3 regions of the Brevibacillus sp. BD137 genome follow, and region 2 is predicted to be linked to each of the others. Evidence: riboswitches for the same ligand, from Rfam matches in the RefSeq annotation. Region 2 holds a riboswitch; each other region holds the start of a gene.

The links. A riboswitch is a leader RNA that binds a small molecule or an ion and turns the genes downstream of it on or off. The one in region 2 is predicted to bind cobalamin.
Region 1: it holds a riboswitch for cobalamin, as region 2 does, so the genes downstream of both, ODZ53_RS10735 (hypothetical protein) here and nrdI (class Ib ribonucleoside-diphosphate reductase assembly flavoprotein NrdI) in region 2, are expected to answer to the same signal.
Region 3: it holds a riboswitch for cobalamin, as region 2 does, so the genes downstream of both, ODZ53_RS27405 (energy-coupling factor ABC transporter permease) here and nrdI (class Ib ribonucleoside-diphosphate reductase assembly flavoprotein NrdI) in region 2, are expected to answer to the same signal.

Annotation. Positions count from the first base shown of each region.
Region 1 is NZ_JAOTNO010000004.1:143,272-148,372, reverse strand. Features, by position in the region: gene ODZ53_RS10760 (histidine phosphatase family protein) at 1-130, opposite strand, end outside; gene cobS (adenosylcobinamide-GDP ribazoletransferase) at 127-867, opposite strand; gene cobU (bifunctional adenosylcobinamide kinase/adenosylcobinamide-phosphate guanylyltransferase) at 864-1,403, opposite strand; gene cobD (threonine-phosphate decarboxylase CobD) at 1,400-2,515, opposite strand; gene cobO (cob(I)yrinic acid a,c-diamide adenosyltransferase) at 2,512-3,060, opposite strand; gene ODZ53_RS10735 (hypothetical protein) at 3,088-3,309, opposite strand; cobalamin riboswitch at 3,299-3,514, opposite strand; gene ODZ53_RS10730 (M15 family metallopeptidase) at 3,698-4,390, shown strand; gene ODZ53_RS10725 (TerD family protein) at 4,462-5,101, opposite strand, start outside.
Region 2 is NZ_JAOTNO010000002.1:478,158-483,258, forward strand. Features, by position in the region: gene nrdE (class 1b ribonucleoside-diphosphate reductase subunit alpha) at 1-1,434, opposite strand, end outside; gene nrdI (class Ib ribonucleoside-diphosphate reductase assembly flavoprotein NrdI) at 1,421-1,780, opposite strand; cobalamin riboswitch at 1,943-2,141, opposite strand; gene ODZ53_RS05570 (alpha/beta hydrolase) at 2,312-3,136, shown strand; gene ODZ53_RS05575 (ACT domain-containing protein) at 3,168-3,680, opposite strand; gene ODZ53_RS05580 (hypothetical protein) at 3,720-4,049, opposite strand; gene mnmA (tRNA 2-thiouridine(34) synthase MnmA) at 4,071-5,101, opposite strand, start outside.
Region 3 is NZ_JAOTNO010000020.1:34,954-40,054, reverse strand. Features, by position in the region: gene ODZ53_RS27425 (hypothetical protein) at 202-366, opposite strand; gene ODZ53_RS27420 (energy-coupling factor ABC transporter ATP-binding protein) at 422-1,270, opposite strand; gene cbiQ (cobalt ECF transporter T component CbiQ) at 1,267-2,064, opposite strand; gene ODZ53_RS27410 (energy-coupling factor ABC transporter substrate-binding protein) at 2,061-2,345, opposite strand; gene ODZ53_RS27405 (energy-coupling factor ABC transporter permease) at 2,342-3,106, opposite strand; cobalamin riboswitch at 3,249-3,442, opposite strand; gene ODZ53_RS27400 (quinone-dependent dihydroorotate dehydrogenase) at 3,576-4,667, opposite strand; gene ald (alanine dehydrogenase) at 4,950-5,101, opposite strand, start outside.

The sequences.
Region 1 (5,101 bases), on a different contig from region 2:
CTGGTAATTCCTTGGCTAAATCACTCGCGTGCAGATGCCCGCGCTCATTCAAAGGAACGTCGCTATGCCCCAAATATCGATGCTCACGATTGCTATCTGTCTCCCCGTGACGTATCCAAACCAGCTTCATAACCACCAGCTCCCGACTAGCACGAGCAGAACGACCGCTTCACTGCTTTCGATAACAGCCCCGTAGCAGTCTCCGTTTAAACCGCCTAGTTTTTTTGCAACCGAGCGTGAAAACCATAGAGCAAACAGCAGCGATAGGAAAATAGCTGTGATGACCTGCAAGCCTCCAAGATACCATCCTGCGGCAAACACGATGATGTAGCTCGCGATGATAGAGGAAACGGAAAGCCCGGAACTAATGCCTTTTCCGATTCCTTTGTCCGCCGAAAGATACGGCCAGAGCTTGATCGACAAAAGCACATGTGTCCGCGCTGCTACTGGCGCTACGATCAAAAAGCTGCCCCATCCCGGATGTGCGAGCTCTGCTACCGCACCCGCCTTGATCAGCAACAGCATAATCGCAGCAAGTACGCCCATCGCACCTACGCGACTGTCCTTCATAATCGCAAGGATTTGCTCTCGCGGCCTGCTGCTACCAAGACCGTCCGCGAGGTCCATCCACCCATCCATATGAAGACCACCGGTTACGTAGACCCATGCGATCAGTGTAAAAATGGCGGCGATCCATGGACTAAACAACACCAGTCCTGCCTGATGCACACCCCATAGCAATAAACCGATGACCAAACCAACCGCGGGATACCAGTTGACGCTTTTTCTCCACGCCTCCTCAGAAGGACGAAGCCACGGGACCGGAATACGCGTAAAAAACGAGATCGCGTGTAAAAATGCATTCATCCTTTGATCCTCCACGGTATCCCCGACAAAACCGCGTAGACGGCGTCCGCTTGTCGCGCACTTCTCTGATTGACATCGCCCAGCACATCCGCGAACCATCTGCCCAAACGACTCAAGGCTACACCGCCCAATCCGACCTCGCTTGTGACAGCAATGACTTTTTGCGGGGAATTCTGAACGAGGGTCAGCCACGCCTCTGCCTCGTGCAGCAGGGCTTGCGTGTGTGAAGCACTTCTCCATTCCGACTCATCCACGCTCATCAATCGATTACTCACCCAAGTGGACAGACAATCGATCAACACCACATCATACTGCTCACGAAATGCGTGGTAATCCGTTAATCGCTCTCCTATCTCCACACAGCCCCATTCCAGCGGACGACGTGCCTGATGCAGCTCGATTCTCTGCTTCATTTCATCATCCCAAGCCTTGCCTGTCGCCACGTACAGGACTCGACTGCCCAACTTCATCGCGAGCTCTTCCGCGTAGCGGCTTTTTCCTGAACGGACACCGCCTGTTACCAGCACCAAGCTCATCGCTGTTCCCTTCCTTCCGCATGGACCTCGCGAAGCGCTGCCAAAAGTCGTTCATTTTCCTCTCGTCCACGCACGGCAACTCTCACATCATGGGCCGTCAAACCGGGATACATCGCACAGTTGCGGATTAGAACGCCTTTTTTGCCGAGTCGTGCCTGCAGTTGCTCGGCTGGCAATCCTTCTGGCGAGCGCAGTAGCAAAAAGTTTGCCTCCCCCGGCCATACCCGCCAGCCCAACTCTCTACGGATGCAGTCAGTCAAATACGCACGTTCTGTTTTGATCAGCCTGCGCGTCTGTTCCTCGTATGCCTGCTCCTGCAAGCACAGTTCTCCTGCCAAAAGGGCCAGTGCATTTACGCTCCAGCTCACTTGCTTTTGGCGCATTTTCGCAATGACATCCGGATGTGCAATCGCATAGCCCAAGCGCAATCCCGGGATCGCGTACATTTTCGTCATCGAACGCATCAAAATCACACGAGGAAAGTGCTCCAGCTGCGTCGCCAATGTATACTGCCGCTCTTCCTCTACAAAATCGAGAAAAGCCTCGTCCACGATGAGCCACGTATTGGTCTCTTGCGTCCATTCCGCCATTTGGCGCAGCTCATCCGGTTGATACAGGATTCCGGTCGGATTGTTAGGTGACCCGACAAATACGAGATCCGCCTGCGCAAAAAGTGTATACAGCTCTTCAGAATCGGGCTTGTACCCGTTCGCTTCCTTCCCGAAGCAGCCAATGACACGAGCACCATACTGCTCGGAAAGTTGCGCGTATTCCGAAAAGCAAGGATACACCACACCAACTGTTTGCGGCGAAAGACCGAGGATGGCCAGTGCCATTGCCTCCGCGGCACCATTCGCAGGCAGCAGCCATTCCTCCGACATTTGCAGCCGTTTGGCCAGCGCACGACGAAACACACGATGTCCAGGGTCTGGGTAATGCCCTACAGCAGCCAACGAAGCTAGTAGCATCTCACGGACGCTTGCTGGCATCCCCAGCGGATTAATATTGGCACTGTAATCCAGAAACTGCCCGGGCTCTCGACCAAAGCGCTGCGCTGCGGTCAGCAGGTCTCCACCATGACCGTACGTCTCTATTACACCTGCGCTTGTCAAAACTCTACCCCCAGCACAGCTGGAATCCCTTCATCGTAGTAATGCTTGATTGGCTTCATCTCTGTCACCAGATCTGCGATGTCTAGGATCTCCTGCTTTGCTGCCCGTCCCGTAATCACGAGGTGGGTATGACTTGGCCTGTTTTGAATCGCTTCCAACACAGCGGACAATGGCAACACATCGTCAATCGGGAAGCGGTCAATCGCCAATGCATTATTCAGCTCATCCAGAATGACAACATCGTACGCTCCGGAAGAGAGCTTCTCGCTCGCAAACGCCCAAGCTTCTTTCAATGCCTCACGATGCTCCTCCGGTGTCTTTGTCCAGGTGAAGCCGACGCCCTTTTGCACGATTTCAATGCCCAATTTATCAAAAATAATCTTTTCTCCGTATGTTCGCTCCGGCGACTTGATGAATTGAACCATCAGCACCTTTTTCCCGCGCCCTGTCGCCCGCACAGCCAATCCGACTGCTGCCGTCGTTTTTCCTTTGCCGTCTCCTGTGTAAACGAGGGTCAAGCCCCGCTTCTTATCGTTTTTCTCCATCGTGACCACCTCAAAAAGTGACGTATTTTACTCCGCTGTTCTATCCATACTTTCCGAAGCAATAAAACGGTCATGACCGTTTTGTTGACCGCAAGCGGTCGCATCCACCTTTATGAAAAACGTCGAGACGTTTTTCACAAAAAAAAGCGCTCTGTTTCCCCCAGTACGTAAGGAAAAACAAAGCGCGGATAGCTGAAAAGCAACAATCCTCACCTCTTCCTTTGACCCGAAGGAAATCAGTGTAAACATAAAACAGGCAGGTCTCCTGGCTTGAGGATCATCGCTCTTCTTCTCCTTCCCGCTCCCGGATGGGCAGTGGATGGCATGGTGCCTTGAAGAATAGCTACTCTCTTACAGTGGCGGGACCGCGTTGGCTTTTCACCAAACTTCCCTTTTAACCTTGCTCCTGCGAATCGGTTTCGCAAAAACAAGGACCTGTTTCTCTTCCATATGTAAATGTCATTCGTTTCGTTGACAAGCACTTGCTTTAATAATAGCAAAAGCTACCGAGGATTCAAGCAAAAGCTGCCGATTCCTCGCAGGTGGCTATTGGCAGAAAATTTAAGATAATGACCGTTTACTTACTTGACGTTTTTCGTTACCCTATTGGCAAAACAATCGAAAGTGGTGTGCAGTCATGCTATATCCCCCGATTCCAAAAATAACAGACATGGATTTGCCCAGCCCACTGCCGATCAAGGAATGCAGCGAACCGATGATCCTCCTCTCTTCCCTTTCGGAACAAATCACGATCTATCCAGCCTACTACCACGAGGGCTATGCCGGAACAAAGCCGGAAGCCTTTTTGCGAGAAGGGGCAGCACGCAAGCTCGCTACGGCAGCCGCGCAACTGCCAGTTGGCTACAAGCTCGTCGTGCTGGACGGCTGGCGCTCGTTCGAGGTACAGGCATCGTTGTATGAGCGTTTCCGTGAAGCTCTGATTTTACAAGGCTGGCAGGAGGGACCCGCACTCACGGAAGAATTGAGTAAATTCGTTGCTTATCCAACAACAGACCTCTCCAAACCGTCCCCGCACCTATCCGGTGGTGCAGTCGATCTGACTATCGCAGGACCTGATGGCTGGCTGGAAATGGGGACAGACTTCGATGATTTCAGTGAAAGGGCTGAGACTCGCCATTATGAAGAACTCGTACAGCCTACCCAAAAAGACATCGAGATTCGAGACAATCGCCGACTGCTCTATCATTTGATGACTGCTGCCGGATTCGTCAACTATTCGCAGGAGTGGTGGCATTTTGAGTATGGTACGCGCACGTGGGGACAAAAAACGCAGCAGGAGCCGATCTATGGCGGAGTCTTGTCGATGTGAGAAATAGCTTCCATGAAAAAGACCGTCAGCTCATACTGCCTGACGGTCTTGCTTATTCGTATATGAAACCATCACTGCATAAAATCCGCCATGATGATCTCCGTATCAAACGGCGTAATCCCTTCCTCCATGGAAAATACCGTATCTGCCTCTTCTGCTTGATCAATCAGCGTCCCTCTCGCCTGTGCATGAAGCATAAACAACTCATGCAGGGTAGGCTTCACCAACGAGGTGAGCGCTCTTCCCATCAGCTCCACCCCTCCGGCATTGGACTCCACATTGTTGGCAAAACGCGGGTCGGAATTCAGGGCGATATCCGTCCAAATCACTTTTCTCTCCACGAGATCCAGAATGACCGGGATACAAATCCGCGTGTTTGCGGCGAGATCAATCTTGTCCTGTACCGTCTGCGGCTCGAAAATTTCTCCCGTCTGTGGCGCCGACCGAATCATCCAGCCTGCGTAGCATTCAGGCAAATCACAATAAGGCTGACTCGAAAACGAATACAGGTTCATTACGACGTATCGACCACCATAGCGGATGACAGAATCAATTCCGATGTCGATGAACTCGCACGCGCCTTCGGGAGCCTCCACAATATCCCCGCTATGGTACGCTTGATACTTGTCGGAACGCAGGTTGGTATAAGAAATATGCTCTATGTACTTCCAGTCTTCGTTATAGAGCACGGCAGACAAATCGATATCGACT
Region 2 (5,101 bases):
CGCTTCTTCACTTTCGTACGCGATTCTGTTCTTTGCGAGATAACCGTTCAGATTCATCGCACCGAGACCTACAGAGTGCAGCTCACTGTTTGCCTTTTGAACGCCTGGAGCGTTTTCTACACGCGTCATGTCACTCACGGCTGTAATGGCTTCGATTCCTTCGTGGACAGATTCGCGGATCATTTTGCGTTCCATCACATTGACAATATTGAGCGATGCCAGATTGCAGCTAATATCGCGACGGATGATATCCATCTCGCCGTAATTGGTAATCGTCGAAGTCTCCTGTAGCTGGAAGATTTCCGTGCACAGGTTGGACATTTTTACCGAACCGAGATCTTTCAGCGCATGGTTGTTGTTCGCATTCGTTTTGTTCATGATGTACGGATAGCCCGATTCCATTTGGATCATCGCGATTTTGGTCAACATCTCGCGTGCGCTCATCACGGTCTTTTTCTTGATGCGATCGTTAGCCAAGAGCTCCTCGTACATCTCATCGAGGTCCATATCATCCAGATGCACACCGTATTCTTTGTACACGGAGTATGGAGCAAACACAGTCAATGGCTTGTTTTCCTCAGCCAGCTTGTAGAACACGTTTGGTACGATCAGGCCGATGGACAACGTTTTGATGCGGGCTTTTTCATCCGCATTGATTTTTTTGCAATCGAGAAACTCGTTGATATCCCAGCCGAAGATGTTGTAGTACGCTGCACCTGAGCCTTTGCGTTGCCCCATTTGATCCGCGTAGGAAAACGCATCTTCCAACAGCTTGAGAACGGGCATGACACCTTTTGCCGCGCCCTCGACGCCTTTGATCGGCTCTCCTCGTCCGCGAAGCTTGGACAGGTTCACGGCTACACCGCCGCCAATTTTGGATAGCTGCATACAAGTTCCCAAAATAAAGTTGATGGAATTCAGTGAATCATCCATTTCGAGCAAGAAGCAGGAAACCATTTCTCCCCGGCGGCTTTTGCCTGCGTTCAGGAAAGTTGGTGTCGCTGGTTGCAAACGTTGGTCCATCATGGAGACCGTTAAACGCTTGGCGAGCTCAAAGTCACCTTGTCCAAGCGACAGTGCCACAACGGCCACCCTGTCTGGATACTGCTCCAAGTACATCGATTTATCGTTCGTTTTCAAAGCGTAATCTTTATAAAATTTGGAGATAGCCATATACGAAGCAAATTGAAAATCGGCGTCATAGGCCAAACGGAAAACCTCATCGACCTGCTCAACAGTGTATGTTTCATAGACGTTTTCATAGAAGTCATTCTCGATCAAATAGTCCATGCGTTCTTTGACACTGCCAAAGGTCATCGTGTTGGACTGCACTTCTTCCATGAAGACCGCAACCGCTTCCCGATCCTTTTCCAGTTGATAAAATCCGTCGTTGCCACGCTGCATCAGTTCGTTGTTCAATTCAATATGCCGCAATTGCTGCCACCCCACTCGTAAATTGTTCCACGTCACGGCCGGTACCGGACAGTTCGAATTTAGAAATCACCGGAACGCCATATTGGCTCGCGATCGTATCCGCACTTTTGGCAAAGCTGGTTCCCCAATTGCGGTTGCCGCTGGCAGATACCCCGCGCAGATGGACATGATTTCGCTTCAGGAACGTCGCCACCTTCTCCGGCACTTGTCCGAATCCCGTCGTGTATGTGATCAAAATGAATGGCTCGTCCAACACCATATCTTGATCAATTTCCACATGTGGCAAATTAATTTTGTTGACGAATCGTCGGACGTTTCCTGTTTTTGAATCATAAGCGATTAGCATGTCCCTCATCCTATCCTTGCTATTTTTACTCTGTATGTATGTTATTTAGCCAAAGTAAAAGCGCATCCGACGTTTACATGCCGAATGCGCGTGATGACTTCCATCTAGCAATTCGCCAATGCGAATTGAGCGCTCGAACACTTCCCTATCTCCCGTAGGGTAAACAGTGCAAGCGGTTAGGCAGGTCTCCTGGCTTTTGGATCATCGCTCCATTTTCACCTTCCCGATCCCTCAGATCAGTGGCCTTCTTTCGCAAATGGAACTCTCTCATTACAGTGGCGGGACCGCGTCGGATTCTCACCGACTTCCCTATTAAGTCTACCAAATCTGGCTGGTAAACACCTTACCGCATCAATATGTAGTTGGTAAAACTTACTTTACCTCAATATATCGTAGGAGTCAAGCTCAGTATGGGCTCTTTTCGAAAACTAACTATTCTCCTTTTTCGGCTATTGCCAATCTCTGGTTCTCGTTCATATAATAGATTTTGTGTGTGTTGGTTAGCCTTGGAGAGATTGGAGAGTCGCCCTCATGAAAAGCACCGACTATCAACCTGTCGTCATACCTCGTTCATACCGTAGAATCATGACTTATCAAGAGCGTGACTATCACATTTTCGTAAGTATACCTGCCGATCCCCCTCCGGAATCAGGCTTTCCCGTCATATATTTGCTAGATGGCAACTCTGTTTTTGCAACCGTGACCGAAGCGATACGGATACAATCACGTGGTCCTGAACGAACTGGCGTGTATCCTGCTATGGTCGTCGGGATTGGCTATCCAACAGACGACCCATACCATCCTACCCGTTTCTATGATTACACGTATGAGGTTCCCGCCGCAGAGCTTCCTGGCAGCCCAAAAGGAGCCGAGTGGCCACAAATGGGGGGAGCTGAGCAGTTCCTCACCTTTTTAGAGGAGGAGCTCAAGCCTAGCATCGAAAACGACTTCCCCATCGATCGGACGCAGCAAGCGATTTTGGGACATTCGCTAGGCGGCTTATTTGTCTTGCATGTGCTTCTGTCGAGACCAAACGCGTTCCAGCGGTATATTGCCGGTAGTCCCTCTATCCACTGGAATGAGAGCGTGCTGCTTGCGAAGGAGAGTCAATTGCCGAGCCTGCTGACAGATGACCTCGACGTCCATGCGCTCCTCACGATCGGCGAGTTGGAAAACGATGGGCGATTCTTGGTCAAAGAAAAATCGCTGGCGATGATCGAACGATTGTCCTCCATGGGTAAGGGCCAAATCAAGGCTTCCTTTAAGGAATTTGCCAACGAAAATCACTCGTCCGTTTTGCCAGTCTTCATTAGTCAAGGACTCAGATTCGCCACGAAAAAAACTGCCCGCTACTAGCAACGGGCAGTTTTTGTTTATCATGATTCGCTTACTGTAGAGATAACACTTTGGTGATTTGGGGCAGCTCTTCGATGGCAGATACAATCGTTGATGTAATCTCTTCATCAGTCACAGAGACAAGCAGGGCATTCTTCCCTTTTTGCTCGCGGGATACATTCAACTTGGAAACATTGATTTGATACTCGGCCAGTTTTCGTGAGACATCATAAATCACGCCTGGATAATCGATATGGCGAACCAACAATCCGTGGGCCCCTGGAGGTATGCGACACGCGCAGTAATTGATTTCACTGATGTACACTTCTCTCCAATCTTGCGCAAAGGTGTACTTGTTCGCTCCTACACGCAAAATCGCCAAATGATTCGCATATTCGCCAGAGCTGTGTTGGACAGGAATCTTTGTCCCGAGTCCTTCCACTAGCAATGTTGCGATTTCCTCTTTATTTTCATGAGCAAGAATACTTAATTGTGCACCCGCTAACTCTGGCTCGAGTCTTCGAATCAGTTCAGCCAGTTCACGCAATCCAGCATATTGGGTCATGTGATGCCTTCACTCTCCCAGTCAGGTTTATCCTCGTTATTACGGCAGAATCCACGCTTCCGGTTCTTTCTTGATGGAGGATTCGTTATCAGCACGATACCAAGCCGTCAACGTTTGCCCATCTTTCGTATAGTAGATACGGTAGATGGTATTGCCTTTTCCACTGTTGGTAAAAGGACTTTCATCCATCGGTACCGCTGTCACTCCACCCGCGTTTACAACCCCGCCGTTCTCCTTGATGACGTTTTGGATCGTCGCCATATGCTCTTTACCCATGGAGGCCATCCCGAAATAAGAGATGATCGCCAAGAGAACTGCTCCCGCCAAAAATGAAACGATAATCACTTTTGATTTTTTCGTAGCATCCACCGAGTGCTTCCCCCGTCTATCTTAGTTCTCTTTATCGACTAAGCGTACCTTGTCAATCGTACCTCCACCCAAGCACACTTCCCCATCATAGAAGACGACAGCCTGACCAGGTGTCACTGCTTTTTGCGGTTGATCAAATACAACTTCTACGTTGCCATCCTCCAGCAGGTGAACGGTTACTCCCTGATCTGGCTGACGATAACGGAATTTGGCTGTACAAGTAAACGTTTCGGATGGTTTCTTATCACTCACCCAGCTCACGTTGGTTGCCAAGAGACTCTTTGAGTACAGACGGATATGATCAGAGCCTTCGCCAACGATTAGGGCATTTCGTTCCAGATCCTTGTCTACAACAAACCAAGGCTGTCCGCTTGTACCATGACCTCCGCCTATCCCTAAGCCTTGTCTTTGACCCAATGTATAGTACATCAGCCCGTCGTGCGTACCGATGACTGCACCATCTACGGTCTCGATATTTCCTGGTTTGGCTGGCAAATAGTTTTGCAGGAACTCGCGGAAGTTGCGCTCCCCAATAAAGCAGATCCCTGTACTGTCCTTCTTTTTCGCTGTATAGAGTCCTGCTTTTTCCGCGATCTCCCTTACTTGCGGTTTCGGGAGATGACCAATCGGGAACATCGTTTTAGAAAGCTGTTCTTGGCCCAATACATTCAAGAAGTAAGTCTGGTCCTTGTTGTTGTCAGCGCCACGAATCAGCTTGTACTCGCCATCGATGTACTTAACCTGCGCGTAATGGCCGGTGGCAATATAATCCGCCCCCAGATCCATCACCTTGGCGAGAAGCTCACCGAACTTGATTTCACGGTTGCACATGACATCCGGATTCGGTGTACGTCCCCGTTTATATTCATCCAAAAAATACTGGAATACCTTGTCCATGTATTCTTTTTCAAAGTTTACCGTGTAATATGGAATGCCGATCTGTTCACAGACGCGCCGGACATCCTGGAAGTCTTCTTCCGCCGTGCAGTGGCCGAATTCATCGGTATCATCCCAGTTTTTCATGAAGATGCCGATGACGTCATATCCCTGTT
Region 3 (5,101 bases), on a different contig from region 2:
GTCGGGTCGAGGGGCAACCCTGAGGGTTCAAATCCCTCTCTCACATAAAACGCCCAGTAATGTGACATGAGTAATGTGTACTTGGTATTGTAACTACCGTGTGTTGATTTTGTCTGACAGACGAGGGTGGGTACGGGGATCTTTCCATGTAAAAAAGCCCTTCGCGCCTTTATGTGGCGAGAAGGGCTTCTTGGCGCAAATTTACGCCTTTCCTTTTAGGTAATCATCCTTTATCTTCTTTTCCTGTTCAGCGGTGGTCATGTCTTTCTCCAACACTTGATACATCAGTTCATCCTTCACTTGGCGAGGGATTCCTTTTTCCTGATGATTCGGGACAGATGAACTCGAGACAGAGTCATGTTCCATACTGCGTACCTCCATGGCTTTTTGGGGTTAGCTTACCCGAAAGCGCCCACTCCATTCACCACACCCGCTGAACACTGAGCATTTTTCTCAGCTCGTCGACCGAACGTGGAATATTTCCGCCCAACTCTCGCTTCCACTGTTCAGGCAGTGCCTCCCACACATCAACGAGCAACGGCATACCCAGATGAAGGCTTTCCAGCATGTCTCTGTTTTCCAATGCCTCCTGCGGATCTCCCGCGAATACAAGCCTGCCTTCATCCATGATGCAAATCCACTCGGCCCATTCAAACGCAATATCCATATCGTGTGTTGCCATCAAAACAGTCGTTCCTTGTCGGTGAATGGCATCGAGCTCCCGCAGCAAATTTTTGGTCTGATAGCGATCCAGATACGCAGTAGGCTCGTCCAATAGCAAAAGCTCTGGCTCCATGACCATGACCCCCGCGAGTGCCAGTCTCCGTTTTTGTCCCAGGCTCAAATGATGAATCGGAGCTTCTGCCAGCTCTCTTAACCCGAATGCATCCAGCACCTTTTCTACCTTTGCCCGGATTACGTCCACGGGCAGCTTCTGATTGCATAAACCGTAGGAGATATCTTCCGCCACTGTGCTTGCGATCAACTGATGCTCGGGATCTTGAAAGACCAAGCCTACCTTTTGCGTCATCTCTTGCAATGCGACCCGTTTGTAGACAAGCGGTTTCCCCTTCCACAGCACCTGTCCCTGCTGTGGCTCGATGATCCCGTTTCCATGCAAGAACAAGGTCGACTTCCCACAGCCATTCCGCCCCAAAAGAACACACTTTTTCCCCTCTGGAATCCATAAGGACAGCCCTGACAGGACTGGTCCCCGCCCTCCCGGATACGTGTACTGCAAATCGATGAACTCCAACAACCGTGATGTCATAACCGCCAACCTCCTGTCCACCACTCAAGCAGCACCAGCAGCATACAGCCTGCGATTGATTCCCACTCATAGCGGCGCGAGCGGGCATGGGAATGAAACGAGAGCACCTGCATGCTCTCCCCGAAACCTCTTGCCGCCATTCCTTTGTGCAGAGCTTCGTATTTGCGCATCGCTCTGACAAACAATTGCGCAACGAGAACCCCTGCATCCCGAAGTGTCGCCCGGAAGCCGCGATGACCTCCGCGCGAACGTTGGGCAATCCAGAGCTGGTGAGAAATCGTTACCAACACAAAAATAAACCGATACATGATCATTAATAAGTCAGTCACAAGAACAGGCATATGAAGCCGGCGAAGCACCTGCAAGATTTCGGCAAACGGCACGGTAAACAAAAGGAAAGCAAAGCAAGATAAGCTCGCCATGGTCCGCCAAAATAAAATCCAAACTTTACTGAAGGAGGACATCGGCACATAGAGCACATACGAACCGAATTCCCATGCTGCCGCGACCTGGACCTGTACTCCTCCTGCTCTCGCCCCTTCAATCAATAGTGCAGGGAGCCCCGCCGCGAAAAACGAGAGTGACACGATCATAAAGGCACAGTAGATACGGACCGGAATACGGGCATACACCACTACCCATATCGTCATCCAAACCACGACCGCCATCTGCATCCATACATGTCCCACCAGGACGAGCAGTAACATTGCACTCGCCAGCAATAGCTTATGAGCTGGCGGCAGATGTTTTAGCCTGTTTTGATAAGAGAGAGAATCAAGCTGCAGCCCGTTCATTTTTTGCGTTTATCCAACCGACCTTTGTACAAGCCCACGGCGTAGCCAACCACTCCCGCTCCCAACGCCGCCTGCACCGCAAACAATAGACTCTCCGTCTCTCCCCCTGGCGGTTCTATCAGCGGTTGAAACCACGGTTCGTAGCTCGGAGCGATTTCCTTGATCGCTTCTTCTGCCACGCCGTCTGCGCCACCAAATTCCGAATCCTGCACCAGCAACAACGGGACAGTAGCCAGTACGATTACCCCCAAGAGTAAAAGCCAGTTCCATCCTTTTTTCACAGCGATTCCTCCCGTTTGAGCAAACGAAGCTGTGTAAGCTCTTTTGCGTTATAAGATAACAACCAGTTCCAAACAAGAACGGTCAACAGACCTTCACTAATAGCGAGCGGTACTTGCGTGAAGGCAAAAATTCCTGCGAATTTGGCAAACGAGGCCAACACTCCGCCAGATTCAGCTGGAAATGCGAGTGCCAGTTGAAGCGAAGTCACCACATAGGTAGCGAGATCAGCCAAAGCCGCCGCGGCAAAAACCGCCAGACGCTGACTTCCGGCCACTTTCATAATCAACCGATAGATTCCGTATGCCACCATGGGTCCTACTACTGCCATAGATACAGCATTTGCCCCTAGCGTAGTCAAACCTCCATGTGCCAAAAGCAAGGCTTGAAACAAGAGCACCATACTCCCTAACACAGACATCGCAAAAGGCCCAAACATAATGGCGCCAAGACCCGTTCCAGTCGGGTGAGAGCTGCTGCCTGTAACCGAAGGGATTTTCAGTGCAGATAAAACAAATGCAAATGCTCCTGCAACGCCAATAAGGAGCTTCATCTCGGGATGTTCTTTTACAATCTTGTTAATCGAGCGAATCCCAAGAATAAAGAATGGCAAGAACACAGCCCACCAAAATAAGGCCCAGGATAATGGCAAATACCCTTCCATGATGTGCATTGCATGTCCTGTTTCAGGTTCATTGAGCAAAAAATACAAGACAAAGCCCGCGATCATCAAACAAGTAGATACGAGACGAGATCGATTCATGTTTATCCTCCTTCACTGACTTTCATTCTTTCCTCCAAACAAAAAAATCCCATCCATCAGTGGACGAGATGTGCACACAAAACAACAGACTGACTAGACAGCCTCATTGCCTCGTATTCACCGCTCCTTTCCGCGAAGGTTCTGTGGGTGTGGCTACTAGGTAGGTCTCCTGGCTTCCAGATCCATGCGCTCCTTGTCCTTCCCCATACGAAGATGAGTGGTTTCCTTCTCAAAGAGAGCTCCCTGGTTACAGTGGCGGGACCGCTCGGGACTTTCACCCGATTCCCTGTTACCCTTTATGCGTCACATAAAGGCACCTAACGCCGACTATATGCAATTGACTGACAATTCATGTTTGTCCCACATCATTATACCGGATCACTACATAAATCGGAAGAATATAAGCAAAAACGCATAAGTCGATGACCCACTACAAACGGAGCCATCGACCTATGCATACTTATTCTTTCTATTCTTTTGCGTCTACGCCAATTACTTCACTAATATGTTTAAAACCATCGCGTTGCATGAGCTTGAGCAGTTTTTTGTTGATTTGTTTGGCGATACCTGGGCCCTGATAAATCATCCCCGTATACACCTGAACAAGACTGGCTCCTGCCCGGATTTTCGCGTAGGCGTCTTCGCCGTTATAAATACCGCCGACACCGATGATTGGTACCTTGTCTCCTACTTCTTGATAAATCTCCTTCACCCAAGCAGTGGAATGCTCTGTAAGAGGTCTACCGCTCAATCCGCCCGCTTCCTCGGCAAATCGATGTCCGGAAACGGCCTCACGTGACAGTGTCGTATTGGTAGCGATAATTCCGGAAATGCCCTCTTCTACAGCAGCGTGAACCACATCGCGCATGTGCTCATCTGACATGTCTGGCGCTACTTTCAACAAAATCGGCTTTTTTTTGATGGAACGCCCTTCCATCTCGGTTGCCTTTTCTTTTACTGCACGCACCAAATGACGCAAGCTCTCCGTTTCCTGCAAGTCACGAAGATTCGGGGTATTTGGAGAGCTGATGTTAATGACGAAATAGTGACCGTATGCATAGAGCATGTCCATACATTTGCTATAATCGATGGCCGCTTCTTCATTCGGCGTTACTTTGTTTTTCCCAATGTTAATCCCAATCGGAACATCTGAGTATGCGTAGTCGACCAAATGCTGGGAAGCCAGATAAGCACCGTGATTGTTGAAGCCCATCCGGTTAATGACAGCTTGATGTTCCGGCAATCGGAACAATCGGGGCTTTGGATTACCTGGCTGCCCCTGCGGCGTCAATGTCCCGATTTCCACAAACCCAAAACCAAGAGCACCCAGCGCATGATAAACTTCTGCATTTTTATCAAAACCGGCTGCAAGTCCGACTGGATTCGGAAACGTCATTCCCCACAGCTTGTTCTCCAACCGCTGGTCTTTTACCTGATAGATCATCTTCAGGATGCTTTTGCCTGGAGCAGAATCCTCCACCAGCCTTAAGGCACCAATTGTCTTTTCATGAATCTCTTCCGCATCTTGCTGGAACAGATATTTTCTTATGAGCTGATACATCGGCTGCACTCCTTACTCCGTTTCTACCTTTTTACCTCATAGTAGAATACCATACTTTTTCGGGAGGATGTAACCTTTATACGTGATACATATTTCCAAGTAAGCAGGCAAATCCTAACAGCACCACCACACACAGGGGGATTAGTCTTTCATGAAAGTGGACGACTAAAGGGGTTCGTTCGTGAAATGTTGATCTATATAGCTTGGAGGAGAGTTTAAATAAAAAAACTGCTTGCCGTAAACTCGGACAAGCAGTTTCTTCTTTTCTATTTACCGTTGAAGCTAGTTTTTCACCAGCAAAACTTCTTCGATAGAAGCATACGGCAGGTTATGCGCATCAGCGACAGCCTTGTAAGCTACTTTTCCGTCGATGACGTTTACGCCTTTTGCCAATGCTTTGTTGTCGCGAATCGCTTGTGCGTAGCCTTTGTTCG